DNA from 2 places in the Rhizobium sp. RU35A genome. Region 1 is predicted to be linked to the other one. Evidence: predicted binding sites of a transcription regulator. Region 1 holds the regulator's gene; the other holds the start of a gene.
What was found. Region 1 encodes LexA, which represses DNA repair genes until DNA is damaged. Its sites were predicted from a motif close to TGTTCNNNNTGTGTTCNG; they were not measured.
Positions count from the first base shown of each region.

Region 2: a site for LexA is predicted at 1,850-1,867, ahead of F3H95_RS08080 (putative DNA modification/repair radical SAM protein). Genes of this name have one in related genera too.

Region 1 is NZ_FTMR01000007.1:143,535-151,378, reverse strand. Features, by position in the region: gene F3H95_RS16755 (ComEC/Rec2 family competence protein) at 207-2,639, shown strand; gene lexA (transcriptional repressor LexA) at 2,620-3,339, opposite strand; gene F3H95_RS16745 (helix-turn-helix transcriptional regulator) at 3,692-4,288, opposite strand; gene F3H95_RS16740 (DNA-binding protein) at 4,349-4,564, shown strand; gene F3H95_RS16735 (helix-turn-helix domain-containing protein) at 4,566-6,584, shown strand; gene F3H95_RS16730 (AAA family ATPase) at 6,584-7,366, shown strand; gene F3H95_RS16725 (hypothetical protein) at 7,458-7,844, shown strand, end outside.
Region 2 is NZ_FTMR01000002.1:728,800-736,643, forward strand. Features, by position in the region: gene F3H95_RS08065 (glycosyltransferase family 25 protein) at 1-85, opposite strand, end outside; gene F3H95_RS08070 (glycosyltransferase family 4 protein) at 93-1,151, opposite strand; gene greA (transcription elongation factor GreA) at 1,166-1,642, opposite strand; gene F3H95_RS08080 (putative DNA modification/repair radical SAM protein) at 1,873-3,105, shown strand; gene F3H95_RS08085 (UdgX family uracil-DNA binding protein) at 3,105-4,556, shown strand; gene F3H95_RS08090 (DUF1842 domain-containing protein) at 4,768-5,220, shown strand; gene carB (carbamoyl-phosphate synthase large subunit) at 5,467-7,844, opposite strand, start outside.

The DNA of each region.
Region 1 (7,844 bases):
TAAACAGGTTCAGGTTGTATTTCTGTTAAGGGCGGGCGCCATTCTGCGGAGGGTGCGTGAGGCAGGCGGAAACCCCGGCGAGCGAATCGAGACGAGAGGCGGAAGCCTTCCGCCAGCCTTCCTTTCTGCCTGTTCCGGCCCTTCTGGGGGAGGGAACGGCGCGTGCTCCGCTGACCTGGGACATCTCGGCGGACACCCCGTCAATATTGCGTGATCGGTCCGATCCGACACGGTGGTGGCAGACCATGCTGGCGGAGGAGCTTGCCCATGGACGCGGCTTTCTGCTTCTGCCCGTGTTTTTGGGGCTGGGGGTCATTCTCTGGTTTTCGGCCACTGCCGCGCCACCGGCCTGGCTGTCTGCCATGGGCCCGGTGCTGGTCGCGCTTGCAATCTGGACCGGACGGCGCGGGCAGGGGGCCGGGAGAACATGCCTGCTGGTCGCGGGGCTCGTCCTGTCGGGCTTCGGGCTTGCCCATCTGGAAAGTCTGCGGAATGCCACCGTTATTCTCGATCAAGCCGTCGTGACGCGGTTGGAGGGGGTGGTGGAGCGGCGTGAGGCTGTGGCGGGCGGCCGCTGGCGCTATACGGTGCATGTTCTCAGAACTTTCGAGCCGGTACTCTCCCGGCCCCCCGAGCGGGTGGCGCTCCTGTGGCGCGCGCCGCATGAACCCCTGGCATCGGGCACGCGGATCGAGGGGCGTGTGCGCCTGTCTCCCCCCTCCGGGCCCGCGCTTCCGGGCCTGCTGGATTTCGGCTTCACCGCCTATTTCGAAGGAACCGGTGCGGTCGGCTTCTTCTACGGGCGTCCGCTCATCCTGGGCGTGGCGGAACCGCCAGGCGGCTTTCTGGCCGGGTTGCACGGCGCACTCTTCGATCTGCGTGCCAGCATCGGCCAGCGCATCCGTGATGTGGTCGGGGGCGATGCCGGTGCCTTTGCAGCCGCGATTGTGACGGATGAGCGGCGGGCGATTTCGCCAGCCACCGTGGAGGCGCTGCGCCTTGCCGGCCTTGCCCATATCGTGGCGATCTCCGGGCTCAACATGGCGCTGGCGGCCGGCATTTCCTTCGTTGGTCTGCGGGGAGCCCTCAGCCTCATCCCTGGCTTTGCCGAGCGTGTGCCGATCAAGAAGATTGCCGCCCTGGGTGCGCTTCTACTGGTCACGGCCTATTACCTGATTTCCGGTTTCGGTGTCTCGGCCGAACGTGCCTACGTGATGATGGTCATCATGCTGGCCTCGGTTCTGTTCGACCGGCCCTCGATCAGCCTGCACAATGTGGCCCTCGCAGCCGTGCTGATTCTGGTCCTGACGCCATCCGCCGTGCTGGGCGCAAGCTTTCAGATGTCGTTTGCGGCAACTGTTGCCCTCGTGGCCGGCTATGAGGTCTGGATGCGCGGTGGAGCTTGGGAGGATCGCGGGCTGCTTGCGGGCGCGCACTCATTCCTCGGGCGACTCGTCCTGCCGTTGTTCGGCTTCGCGGCGGGCGTGCTGGCCACTTCGCTGATCGGCATGCTGTCGACGACAATCTTCTCGCTTGCTCATTTTCACCGGCTGGCCGCCTATGGTCTTGCGGGGAATCTGGCAGCCATGCCGCTGATTTCGATTGTCGTGATGCCGGCCGGATTGGTCGGCATGCTGCTGATGCCCCTGGGGCTTGATGTCCCTTTCCTGACACTGATGGGATGGGCGCTGCAGGGCGTGATCGCGATTGCCGAAACGGTCGCAGGCTGGGGAGGCGAGGTGGCGACGGGGCGACCGCCAGCTGGCTTCCTGCCGCTGGCCTCGGCCGGCTTCCTGCTGCTCACGCTGCTTCGGACGCGCCTGCGTCTGCTTGGTCTGCCGCTGATCCTGGCCGCTGTCGCCATGACGATCATTCCGGAGCGTGCGAGTTCGCCGGATCTGCTCGTCTCGGAGGATGGGATCCTCGTTGCCCTTCTGGACGGGCAGGCCGCGGCGACCAACCGGCGCCGACCTTCGGATTTTCTATACCGGCAATGGCAGGATGCGTTGCGCATCGAACAGACCAGCGCACCGCGCCTGTTGTCGCCGCCGCCTGACGCTGCGGCCAACCGAAAGGCAGCCCCTGGAATCCAGAGGGGTTCTGCACAGAATAAGAGAATCGAGCAAACAGAACGGGAGCCGGCGTCAACTGTCACGACGACGACCGACAGACAGTCTCAGCGAGCCGCTGCCAAAGTGCCGCTGAAGGCCGGCGAGGCGGAAACCATCCTGCAGACCCTGCGCAGAGACGCCGAAAAACAGCCGGGACGCTTTGTATGTCTTCCCTCGTCCGGCTGTCTTGCGATCACCTCGCAGGGGGCGACACTCATAACCGTTGAGGACAATCGTCTCACCGGAACCGCTTGCGACCGCGCAGATCTCGTCATTGCGCCACAGGCCCGCTTCGATGAGTGCCGTTCCGGCGCTCTCCTGCTGAGCGCCCAGACCTTGCGCCGCACCGGATCCCTGATCGTTCGTTTTCGCGACAGCCGACGAGTCGAAGACTGGCGCGCGGAAGCTGCCATCATGTCACATGAGCGCCCCTGGAGCGTTCATCGCAGCTATGACTGGCGACGCCGCAGCTTCGAGACAGATGTGCCGGAACCGGTGCGCCGGCTGGTCAGTGATAGCGGCGGATAAGGCCGACCAATCTGCCTTGTATCTTCACCCGGTCCGGTCCGAAGATCCGGGTCTCATAGGCCGGATTGGCCGCTTCCAGTGCGATCGAGGCCCCCTTGCGGCGGAACCGCTTCAGGGTTGCCTCCTCGTCATCCACCAGCGCCACCACGATATCGCCGGGCGTGGCTGTGCTGCCATTGCGGATGATGACCGTATCGCCGTCGAGAATGCCGGCCTCGATCATCGAATCGCCCTTCACTTCGAGTGCGTAATGCTCGCCGGTTCCCAGCATCTCTATCGGTACCGCAATCGAATGCGTATTGTTCTGGATGGCCGAGATGGGCACGCCGGCAGCAATGCGTCCCATGACAGGAACAGTTGCCGTTCCCGTATATTCTTCCGCAGGTGCCGCTGATGCGGCGGACTTGGCGGGCGGCGTCTTGCCGAGACTGCCTTCGATAACACTGGGTGAGAAGCCGCGACGGGGCTGGGCCGGCGGCACATAGGATTCCGGCAGCTTGATTACTTCCAGCGCGCGGGCACGGTTTGGCAGGCGGCGAATGAAACCGCGCTCCTCCAGGGCTGTGATCAACCGGTGGATGCCGGACTTCGACGCCAGATCAAGCGCATCCTTCATTTCGTCGAAGGAGGGCGGCACACCGGACTCCTTCATGCGTTCATGAATGAACAGAAGCAGTTCCTGTTGTTTGCGTGTCAGCATATGGCAACCCCGAGCCCGAAACAAATACAGAACAGACCCTATCTGTTCCTTATGTGTTCTGCAAGCCCCCAAAAGCCGGGTGTTTTTGGGGTGACCGGCTGATGGAGGCGCGATAATTAATCGGGAATGGCGCGCATAATTATTCTGGAATGAAAACGGGCCTGCGCGCTTGATTTATAAAGATTTTTCGTTGGAAAATGGGGGTGCGCAATGCGCCAATCGGTGGAAGCGTTTTGCGCCGTTCCGGCATAATGGTTAAGTAACTGAGTTGGCTTGCATTATTGGGGATAGCGTCCATGTTTTTGTCCGCAGATCGAAAAGATTGCGGATACCTTTGCGGATAGTGATCAATCTAATCCTTTTTGTGCGGGCTTTTCACCTCTTCCCAGAGGGTTGCCCAATACTGAACTTCCGGGTCGTATCCCTCGTTGAAACGCCCTGTTTGGAGTATCGCTCGCAACCGCTCAACAGCGGCTTCTCCATAGGGGGGAACCTTACCCTGATCTAGTTCGCGGTCATGATCTATGGATTCCTCGGCTTTGTTGACGATCTCTTGAATGATGCTTAGCCGCGCATCATCGTCATACATCCGCCTCAGCGAGAAAATTACGTCTATCTCGTCCTGAGATATGTACCATTTTGGTATGAACCCCGGATTTTCCGCAGAAGCTTGAGCAATGCTTCGGTTGATAGACATTTGATATTCTTCAAATGGGGTTTTGTATTCGCCAAAAATCAAGGCGGCAACAGTTACGTTTCCTATTCCTGCTATCTTCTTGATAATTTCACTATTGGGTTGTCTGCGTCCGCTCTCGTAGTTCGATAATGTTGCACGATCCACACCGACGAGGTTGGCGAACTCCGCTTGAGTTTTGTCACCACGAATTTCTCTAATCCGCTTCCCAATTGCCTTGGATGCTTCGTTATCGAAACTTTTTCGTGTTGACATGTGACACCTTTGAAACATATTGATGGAGTGCTTCGACAGCGAAACATCTAGGAGATTGCTATGATCAGTAACCGGGAAGATGTCAAACGACAGTTTGAATGTGCAGGCATCAGCATCAGGGAATGGGCAGAGCGGAGAGGCTACAATCCCCGCACAGTCTATGCGGTTTTGAACGGTTCTCTGGGTGGGAAGCGTGGTGTCAGTCACCGCATCGCTGTTGACTTGGGTCTGAAGGAAGAGAGTCCTTCGACCATTCCGGGCTTGAAGGCCGCTTAAGATGGAGTGGATCGACAGCCAAATCTTGGCGAGCTTGTATGGCGTCGATCAGCGAAACGCTCGTCGTGGCTGCCACAGGATAATGGTCGGGCGAAGCATGTCCTGGCATGGCCACCCCCTTGAAGTCCGAACCTTCCACGGTCGCGGCGGTCGATCCGGCATTCAATATCAGGTCAAGGTTTCCAGCCTTCCGCCGCATCTCCAGGAGCGTTTGAAGGCCTTTCAAATGACCGATGAGGCCGTTTCAAGGCTCCGTCTTGGCGATGATACGGCCCGCTTCGAACGGGCCTGGAAATACGAGATCATCGCCCCGGCATTGGCTCACCCGTTCCGCAGCCCGGAACGCAGGGCGGTAATCGATAAGCTCGACGGTGAATGGAAGCTCGATTGGACGGGATCGCGGCGCAAGCTGACAAAATCCACCCTCTACAGGTGGATCGAGATTTACGAGAACGAGGGCATTCACGCGCTTGCGCAGAAGGTCCGGCGCGACAAGGGGCAGAAACGGGTATTCATCAACCAGTATTGGTCGAACGCCGTTCCTTTTGACGATTTCGCCAAGGAAACCATTGCCGAGGATATCGTGCAGTTCATTCGCGGGCTGATCGTGAAGGGAACAACGCGCAAGATCATCCAGTTCATGGCGTCCGCCGAGTTGCGCCGCCTGACAGCGGCCTACGGTTATCCGGTGGATGACAATGCACAAGCGGAAAAGCTCTTCGGCATTCCCGATGCTCTGATCACGCAAGAGGCGCGCTTCAAGGCTGTCTACCGGCATGATTTCGACCGCAAGGCCAGCGAGGATAACAAGCCCCGTATCCGCCGCACGATCGCCGGTCTCCAGCCCATGGAAATCGTCGTCATGGACGTGCACCATATCAACGTCATGGTGCGCCGGGAGAACGGCACCTGTGCCACGCCGAAATTTCTCGCCTTCCATGACGTGGCAACGAACCGCGTGTTCGGCGATCTGGTATTCCTGAATGAGCGGGGCGGGGTGCGCAATGTCGATGTGATCGATGCTTTCAAGCGCATGTGCCAGCATCCGGCCTTCGGCATGCCGCAGAAGCTTTATTGCGACAACGGCTCGGAATACGGGTTCGCGGACTATCTTGAAGACGCCTTGAAGCTCAATTGCAGTGTGACGACCTTCAATTCCGAGGATCGCGCCCGCGTCATTCGCGCCAAGCCATACAACGCCTCCGCCAAGGTGGTCGAAGGCTTCTTCCGGCAGATGAACCAGCAGTATTTCCGGCACATTCCAGGCTGGATAGACGACAACCGCATGAACCCGAAGCGGCGCGAACTCGGGAAGCCGATGCCGCCGTTCGAGGACGGTTTCGACGCCTTCTGCGAAACGGTTTTCGGGCTTCTCAGTGCCTACGAGCGTCTGCCGCAGGGCGGTGCTTTGGGCGGAAAGTCGCCAGAACAGGCATTTGCCGCGCATGTGAAGGATGGATGGGCGGCAACGCTGATCGATGAAGCTCAGTTCTACATGGCGTTCACCAAGCCGGAAAAGCGCAAGCTGAGTAAACATGTCTTCAGCCTGGACGGGCGGGAATGGACATGCGACGAACTCGACAGATGCTTCGAAAACACAGTCATCGTCCGCGTGCCAGCCTATCACGGCTTCAATGAGCTGCTGGTGGAAACGCTCCAGGGAGAACGGATTGGTTGGGCAAAGCCGAACGTCCAACTCCCGTACGATGATCCGAGAGGCGCACAGACCAGTGCCGCCCGCGACAAGAACCGCAAGCGCGCTCTTCGCGAGATGAAGCGTTCGGTGCCTGACATCGATCCGCTGGAAAAGCTGATCGACATCGGCAAGTCAACGCCGGATGTCGTCCCGAACCCACCTGCCGCGCTGATCTCGGTCGATGTGGATTGGAACCGGGAACGGGCCATCGTGCCGAGCAAGACGGCCAAAAAGACGCGCCAGCAAATGGAAGAAGAGCAGCAGCGCCTTCGTGAGGCTCGAATGCTCATGATCAATACCGCAATCAGTGGAAAGGGCCTCTAATGCGTCTCTCCAAGCCAAAAGTCCCGGATCGTAGCCTCTTCGTTGAAATCGCGCCGGTGCACGATATCCGTGGCGGTATCGCTTATGCGCGGAACTTCGGATGGCCTACACGTATTATCAGCCCTCCTGGCTGCGGCAAAACCACGGCCCTGTACTATCTATCGCAGGAGCTTGGCGGGGTCTATTGCCACGTAGGGCAGGCGCAGAACAGCACGCCGGATATGTACCGCATGCTGCTGGAAGCGGCAGGGCGTCTTACCGACAAGAAGTTCACCCGCGACTTGTTCGCCGAAGTCATTTCGACGTTCGAAGACAGAAATTGGGACGGTTTGGCTCATAAGCGACCGCGCAAGCTTCTGGTCGTAGATGAGGTGCAAAACCTCGTCGCAACGGCACAGCGTGAATTGCTGAATATCCAAGAAACCTGCAACCTCGCGCTGGTTATGAGCGGTAATGGCGTACGCCTTGCGGGGTCGCGGATTGACAAAGCCGCATGGGAACAAATTGACAGCCGGGTAGGGATGGAAATCGTCCTCAACCCTTTGACAGAACACGACTGCCAGCTAATTGCCGCCGCTTATGGCGTTGAGGGCATGGACACTTACAAGGCAGTCTCAAACTACGGCACTCAGACCAGCGCCCGCCTTTTGGGCCAACTGCTCGAGAGCGCGAAGCTGCTAACCCATAGCGGCGGCGGAATCAAACTGGCCCATATCCGCGCAGTTTTAGAAGGTAATCCGAAGCTCGGATCACCGCAGCTTTTGAAATCCGAAGCGGCCTGATCGCCGCTTCCTGAAAGTTCACATCACCTGAAACCCGAGGCTTCGCACCTTTGTGCGGCGTAGGCGGAGCTATGCCAAAATGAGGACGACAATGAAGGAAAAACATTCCGAACACAGCATGCTTCGCACAGGCCTGCCGCAAAGCGAAATGACGGTTTCCAGTATCATCAGGGATACGGAAAGGCACGTTCGCGCCATGTGTCGCGTGATGCAAGTTTATGAAGATAACGCGTGCCACAGCATCCGAAATATGGAGCAGGATTACCAAGACCTGACTTCTATATTTTCCGCTTTTTATGAATACGTAGACGGGAAGATGGATGCTCTGAGCCAGTTATCCGACGAACTTGAATTCGACTTGAGCCGGATATCGCTATCCAAACTGAAAACCAGCGAGGACTTTCGCCGCAAGCCGTTATCGCCAGAGGCGTTCAGATCCCAACAGGATTACGAGGCATACCTTGCTACTTTCGCCCTC
Region 2 (7,844 bases), on a different contig from region 1:
AGGGCAGGCCGCGCGCCTCGAGCAGCACCTGCATGCGGGCCATGCGTTCGGTGGCGCGGTCGAGATTGATCACGTAGATGGTCACGATGGCCTCATCCGGCGTCCAGCAGGTCCGCATAGACCTCGCCGATCGCTTTCGCTTCGCGCTCGATGGAAAAATGGGCGCGCATATGGGCGAGGGCGTGCGCGCCGTGCTCGCGGCAGAGCGTCTGGTCTGCAAGATAGGGGGTTATGCCATCGACAAAGCTGTCGAGCGAACCGCGCTCCACCATCCGGCCCGTCTCTCCGTCGAGGATCAGTTCGGCAAAGGCCCCGACATCGGCGGCAATCACCGGCACGGCGCTTGCCATGGCTTCGAGCGGGGTCAGCCCAAAGCCTTCCCAGCGTTGTGGCGCGACGAACAGATCGAGCGCCCGGTACCAGTCGTTGATATTGGTGTGCTCGCCGACAAAGAGGATGCGATCGCCAAGGCCGGCGGTCTTCACCTTCGCTTTCAGTTCATCCTCGAAGGCAACATGCTTGGCGGTGGCGCGCCCTGCGACCACCGCCACCCAGTCCGGATGGTCGGGCAAAAGCCGGATCATCGAATCCACGAAGAGATCGGTGCCCTTCTGATGGCGCACGCGGCCGAAGCAGCCGACATGGCGGCGGGCCGGATGGAGGCCGAGCGCCTGTTTCGCGGCCGCCTTGTCCCCGGCGGGCGAAAAGCGCTCGAGATCGATGCCGTGCAGGATGACGGTGCTCTCCCGCTCCAGATAGGACGCGGTTTTCTGGCAGACGGCGATTACCCGGTCCATTTTCGAGATCAGCCATTTCGTCCAGCCGGTATGCCTGCGCTGCGAGGCCGAGGTGAAGACGAGCTTCAGCGGCATGCGCAGCACATCGCGCAGCAGAATGCCGGGCAGCATCTCGATATTGCGCCGCGCATGCCAGACCCGGTAACGGCGTCCGGCGGGCGAACGCCACAGGCGCCACAGGTCGGCGGCAGACATCGACGGCAGATGCGAGGGCAGGCCCGGCCCGAAGGTTACGACCTTCTGGCCGAGGCTGTTTTGAACTGGCACCAGCTGGATGACGGTGGAGGTCACGCCCGACAGTCTTCGCTTGAAGTGCGGGGCGATGACCTCGACCTGTGCGAGATCGCGTGTCACAGGATCAGGGGCTCTCAGCCCCAGCTGACGGACAGCACTTCGTAGGCCTTGGAGCCGCCGGGTGCGTTCACTTCAATGCTGTCGCCCACTTCCTTGCCGATCAGCGCGCGCGCAATCGGTGAGGAGATGGAGATGCGGCCTTCCTTCACATCGGCTTCCTGGTCGCCGACGATCTGGTAGACCTTCTCTTCTTCGGTATCTTCATCCACGAGCTTGACCCGGGCGCCGAACTTGATCTTGGAGCCGGACATCTTGGTAAGGTCGATCACTTCGGCGCGCGCCGTCAGGTCTTCCAGCTCGGTGATGCGGCCTTCGTTGTGGCTCTGCGCTTCCTTGGCGGCATGGTACTCGGCATTTTCCGAAAGGTCGCCATGGGCGCGGGCTTCGGCAATGGCCTCGATGATGCGGGGACGTTCCTCCTGCTGGCGCCAGCGCAGTTCTTCCTGCAGCTTGGCGAATCCGGACGGCGTCATCGGTACCTTATCAACCATTTCTCTTTTCCTCAGTCTCATGGCCGCAACCGGCGGCCACAAAAAGAAACAGGTCCCGGAGGGATGCCCCGGAACCCTGTGAAAACCTGAACTTCGCGAATCATAGCAGAATCGTGACGCGAATTTCCAGAAAATTCGAAATAGGGCGCCGCCCAGCACGAGCAAGGTGGTCTGTCGCCGGGGTAACCGCATCTTGACGGAGACGACCAGAACGTATAGTGAACAAGCTAATGAAGAAGTCGCTGAAAGAACGTCTCGCCATTCTCTCGGATGCCGCCAAATACGATGCCTCCTGCGCATCGAGCGGCACGACGAAACGCCATTCCGCGGGCTTGGGCGGGCTGGGCTCGACGGAAGGATCAGGCATCTGCCATGCCTATGCGCCGGACGGGCGCTGTATCTCTCTCTTGAAGATCCTGCTCACCAATTTCTGCATCTATGACTGTGCCTATTGCATCAACCGATCCTCCTCGAATGTGGAGCGGGCGCGCTTTACGCCGGAAGAGGTGATCTGGCTGACGCTGGAATTCTACCGGCGCAATTATATCGAGGGCCTGTTTCTCTCCTCCGGCATCATCCGTTCCTCCGACCACACGATGGAGGAAATGGTACGCATTGCGCGCGAGCTGCGCACCACCCATAACTTCCGCGGCTACATTCATCTGAAGACCATTCCGGAAGCCTCGGCCGCGCTGATCGAGGAGGCGGGGCTTTATGCGGACCGCCTGTCGATCAATATCGAGCTTCCGACCGACAGCGGCATCGGGCGGTTCGCGCCGGAAAAGAAGCCGGCAAACATCCGTCGCGCCATGGGCGAATTGCGGCTGAAGATCGAGGATGCGGCCGAGCCTACGCTGCGCACGAAGAGGCGCCGTCATTTCGTACCGGCCGGGCAGAGCACGCAGATGATCGTCGGTGCCGATGGGGCAAACGACGCCACCATTCTCGGCACCAGTGCAAGGCTTTACGGCAGCTATGGCCTGAAGCGCGTCTATTACTCCGCCTTCAGTCCCATTCCGGATGCGTCCGCCAAGCTGCCTCTGGTCAAGCCGCCGCTGATGCGCGAGCACCGACTCTATCAGGCGGACTGGCTCTACCGCTTCTATGGCTTCGAGATCGGCGAGATCACGGCGGTGACCGCAGATGGCAATCTCGATCTCGACCTCGACCCGAAGCTCGCCTGGGCGTTGGCGCATCGCGAGCGCTTTCCGGTGGACGTGAACCGGGCAGGCAAGGAGCTGTTGCTGCGCGTGCCGGGTTTCGGCACAAAGACGGTCAATGCCATCCTGTCCTCGCGCCGTTTCCGTCGCATCCGGCTGGAGGATCTCGGTCGGCTCGGCGTGTCGTTGCGCAAGGTGCAGCCCTTCATCGTGGCCGAAGGCTGGACGCCGAACCGGCTGCTGGAGCGCTCCGATCTGAGGGACCTGTTTGCGCCGAAACCGGAACAGCTGGCGCTATTCTGATGCAGACGATCTTCCTGAAAGGGCGCGGCGAATTTGAGGAATGGCGCGATGCCGCGCGCCTGCTGCTGTTCAATGACATCGAACCGGGCGCGGTGGCCTGGCGGATCGCCGGGGAGGGCGGTGCGCTTTCCGGTTTCGCAGAACGGCAGGCTCTCGCATTGCCGGCGGAGCGAAGGGCGGTCACGGTGCCGCCGGCCTTCGTGGACCTGGCGGAAACCGTGATCTGCCATTCTGAGCCGGGGCGGTTCGATCTGCTCTATCGGCTGCTGTGGCGCCTTCGCGGCGACCGCCATCTGTTGCAGGTCGTCTCCGATCCGGATGTGATGGCGGCGCGCAGGCTGGAAAAATCGGTGCGGCGCGACAGCCACAAGATGAAGGCCTTCGTCCGCTTCAAGGAGGTGGCCTCCAGCGATCCGACCGGCCGCCGCCGCTCCTTCCTGGCCTGGTTCGAGCCCGATCATTTCATCGTAGCGCGGATGGCGCCCTTCTTCCGCCGCCGCTTCTTCGACATGGACTGGGTGATCGCGACGCCGAAGGGATCGGCCGCCTGGGATGGCGAGCAACTGACGGTGAGCGATGCCCCGGCCGACAAACCCGAGATCCGCGACGATGCGGACGATCTGTGGCGCATCTATTATGCCAACATCTTCAATCCGGCACGGCTGAAGGTGAAGGCGATGACCGCGGAAATGCCGCGGAAATACTGGAAGAACCTGCCGGAGGCCGAGCTTATTCCTGAACTCATCGCCAATGCAGAGGCGAAGGTGCGGGAAATGGCGGAAAGGGCCACCTCGCAGCCGCCGGCCTTCCATGCGCGCCTGCAGGCGCGGCAGGCGGAACGCGGGGCGGACGACATTGTGCCGGCGGGCTCATGGGAAGCGGTGCGCGAGGCGGCACGCGCCTGCACCCGCTGCCCCCTTCATTGCCACGCCACGCAGACCGTGTTCGGCGAGGGACCGAAGGATGCGCGCGTGATGGTGGTCGGCGAACAGCCCGGTGACCAAGAGGATCTTTCCGGACATCCCTTCGTCGGCCCGGCCGGCAGACTGTTCGATGCGGTTCTTTCCGAGATCGGCGTGAAGCGCGCCGCGCTTTACGTCACCAATGCGGTCAAGCACTTCAAGTACGAACCGCGCGGCAAGCGGCGCATCCACCAGAAGCCGAACGAAGCGGAGATTGCCCAATGCCGCTGGTGGCTGAAACAGGAGGTGGATCTGATCCGCCCCCGGTTGATCGTTGCCCTCGGCGCGACCGCCTATTTCTCGTTGACCGGAGAGCGGCGCCGTCTGTCAGACGTACGCGGCCAGATGCTCGGCATGACGGAGGGGCGCCGGCTGCTGGTCACGGTGCATCCGTCTTATCTGCTGCGCCTTCCCGATCCTCAGGCACGGCAGGCGGAAGATGCGCGGTTCCGTGAAGACCTTCTGCATGTGCTTGGTGCCGCGTCATGATTTTTTCGTAAACTCCACAGCGATAACGCAATCCTCCCGCTGTATTGATGTCCATTTGACTTGCCGCACGCAGAATTCCCTGAATTCTTAAGGTTGTATAATTTCGCAATACGCGCATAATTATTGCGCCCGGAGGTTGATTTAGAGGAGATCAATGTTCGGGAATTTACGTCACAGAAAATCGTACGCCATAGAAAAGGGAGGAAATTTCATGGCCATCGAAGGTGTTCAGAAAATGGGTCTGTTCCTGTTGCCGCTGCGCTCGGAGGGTGCGCCGGGGGCTCCGGTCAACACGCTCAGCCTGACGGTTTACACGCCGAAGAGCATCGTCACCGGGCATTCGGAAGTGACGCAGGCCGTCAATCCGCCGCTCGGCATCTCCTCGCATGTCACCGGTACCCTGATTTATGAAACCGTCATGGGGCCTGGCTCCAAGGTCCGCATCGACCTGACGGGCTGGCCGGAAATCTTCTGGCCTTCCAATGCCGGTGTCGGTCCGGTCATTCCGGAAAACTACTCGTCGATCATCCTTCTCGAACCGGATTTCTCGGGTGGCGAGATCATCTTCCAGTATCGGACCGCGCTGACCGGCGAATGGCATCAGGTGCGCCAGAAGGTCGTCCGCACCGCTGCCGGCCATGAAACGGTGAGCAAGGCCGCCTGACGTATGCTGAGTGCGTCGGGGCGATCGGGCGCGCGCGCAGACACGATGGTTCCGGCATATCCCGACCGTTCTTGATGCCGCTTCGTGCCGTTGAAGACGGCCCAGGCGGCTGACGGCGGCCGACGCGGGCCGGTGTGTCGGACACATCCCTGAAACGCGGAAGGGCGGCCTTGAGCCGCCCTTCGTCGTCTTTAATCTCTCCGGCTTCCCACGGGCAACTACCTGCGGCCGGACGGGCAAGCCCGATCAGAAATAGCTCTGCAGCGGGCGTACTTCCAGCTGGCCCTTGCGCAGGGCCTGGATCGCTTCCGCGGCCGCCATGGCGCCGGCCATGGTGGTGTAATAGGGCACCTTCTGCATCAGGGTTGCGCGACGCAGCGATTTGGAATCCGAAATCGCCTTGTTGCTGTCGGTGGTGTTGAAGACCAGCTGGACCTGGCGGTTGCGGATGGCATCCTCGATATGCGGGCGGCCTTCCAGAACCTTGTTGATCTTGGTGGCCTCGATGCCCTTTTCGCCGAGGAAGCGGGCCGTGCCGCCGGTGGCGAGCACGCGGAAGCCGTTTTCGACCAGAAGCTTGATGGCCGGCAATACGCGCTCCTTGTCCTCGTCACGCACGGAGACGAAGACGGTACCTTCGCGCGGCAGTTCGACGCCGGCGCCGAGCTGGCTCTTGGCGAAGGCCAGCGCGAAACTGGTGTCAAGGCCGATGACTTCGCCGGTCGAACGCATTTCAGGACCCAGCAGCGTATCGACGCCGGGGAAGCGCGCAAACGGGAAGACGGCTTCCTTGACGGCGATGTGCTTCAGATTGCGCGGATCAGGCTTTTCGCCATAGGCGGCAATCGCCGCGTCGAGCTTTTCACCAGCCATGATGCGGGCAGCGATCTTGGCAATCGGCGCGCCGATGGTCTTGGCCACGAAGGGCACCGTGCGCGAGGCGCGCGGGTTGACTTCGAGAACGTAGATCACGCCATCCTTGATGGCATATTGCACGTTCATCAGGCCGCCGACATGGAGCGCCTTGGCAAGCGCCGTCGTCTGGCGTTCCAGCTCGTCGACGATCTCCTTCGAAAGCGAACGCACCGGCAGCGAGCAGGCCGAGTCGCCCGAATGGATGCCGGCTTCCTCGATGTGCTCCATGATGCCGGAGACGAAGACGGTTTCCCCGTCGCACAGGGCATCGACATCCACCTCGACGGCATTGGTCAGGTAGCTGTCGAACAGCAGCGGATTCTTGCCGAGCAGGGTGTTGATCTGGCCGGTCTTGTCGTTCGGATAACGCTGCTTGATGTCTTCCGGCACCAGGCCCGGCACCGTATCCAGCAGGTAGCTCTGCAGCTGGCCTTCCGAATGGATGATCTGCATGGCGCGGCCGCCAAGCACGTAGGACGGGCGCACGACGAGCGGGAAGCCGATCTCGGATGCCACGAGGCGGGCCTGTTCGACCGAATAGGCGATGCCGTTGTTCGGCTGCGTCAGGTCGAGCTTCATCAGAAGCTTCTGGAAGCGGTCGCGGTCTTCGGCAAGATCGATCATGTCCGGCGCGGTGCCGAGGATCGGGATACCGTTCTTTTCCAGCGCCTCGGCGAGCTTCAGCGGGGTCTGGCCACCGAACTGCACGATGACGCCGACCACTTCACCCTTTTCCTGCTCGGCGCGCAGGATCTCGATCACGTCTTCGGCTGTCAGCGGCTCGAAATAGAGGCGGTCGGAGGTGTCGTAGTCGGTCGAGACGGTTTCCGGATTGCAGTTGACCATGATGGCTTCGAAGCCGGCATCCTTCAGTGCGAAGGCCGCATGGCAGCAGCAATAGTCGAACTCGATGCCCTGGCCGATGCGGTTCGGACCACCGCCGAGGATGACGACCTTCTTGCGGTCAGACACCAGCGCCTCGGAGCGGGCGAGGCCGACGAAGGGCGTCTCATAGGTCGAATACATGTAGGCCGTCGGCGAGGCGAATTCGGCGGCACAGGTGTCGATCCGCTTGAAGACGGGGCGAACGCCAAGGCCGTTGCGCAGTTCGGCCACTTCCTTCGGGCGCTTGCCGGTGAGGCTTGCCAGACGCGCATCGGAAAAGCCCATGGCCTTCAGCATGCGCAGGTTTTCCGCGTCCGTCGGCAGGCCATGCTCGCGGATGCGGGCTTCCATGTCGACGATCGCCTTGAACTGGGCGATGAACCAGGGATCGATCTTGCAGCCTTCATGCACCTCGGCTTCGGTCATGCCGAGACGCAGGGCCTGGGCCACCATGCGAAGGCGGTCCGGCGTCGGGGTGCCGATGGCGGCGCGGATCGCGTTCTTCGAGGCTTCGCCGGCTTCCATGCCGGGGATCTCGATCTCGTCGAGGCCGGTGAGGCCGGTTTCGAGGCCGCGCAGCGCCTTCTGCAGCGATTCGGCAAAGGTGCGGCCGATGGCCATCACTTCGCCGACCGACTTCATGGCGGTGGTCAGCGTCGGCTCTGCGCCCGGGAATTTTTCAAAGGCAAAGCGCGGGATCTTGGTGACGACGTAATCGATGGACGGCTCGAAGGAGGCCGGCGTCGCACCGCCGGTGATGTCGTTGTCCAGTTCGTCCAGCGTGTAGCCGATGGCAAGCTTGGCGGCGACCTTGGCAATCGGGA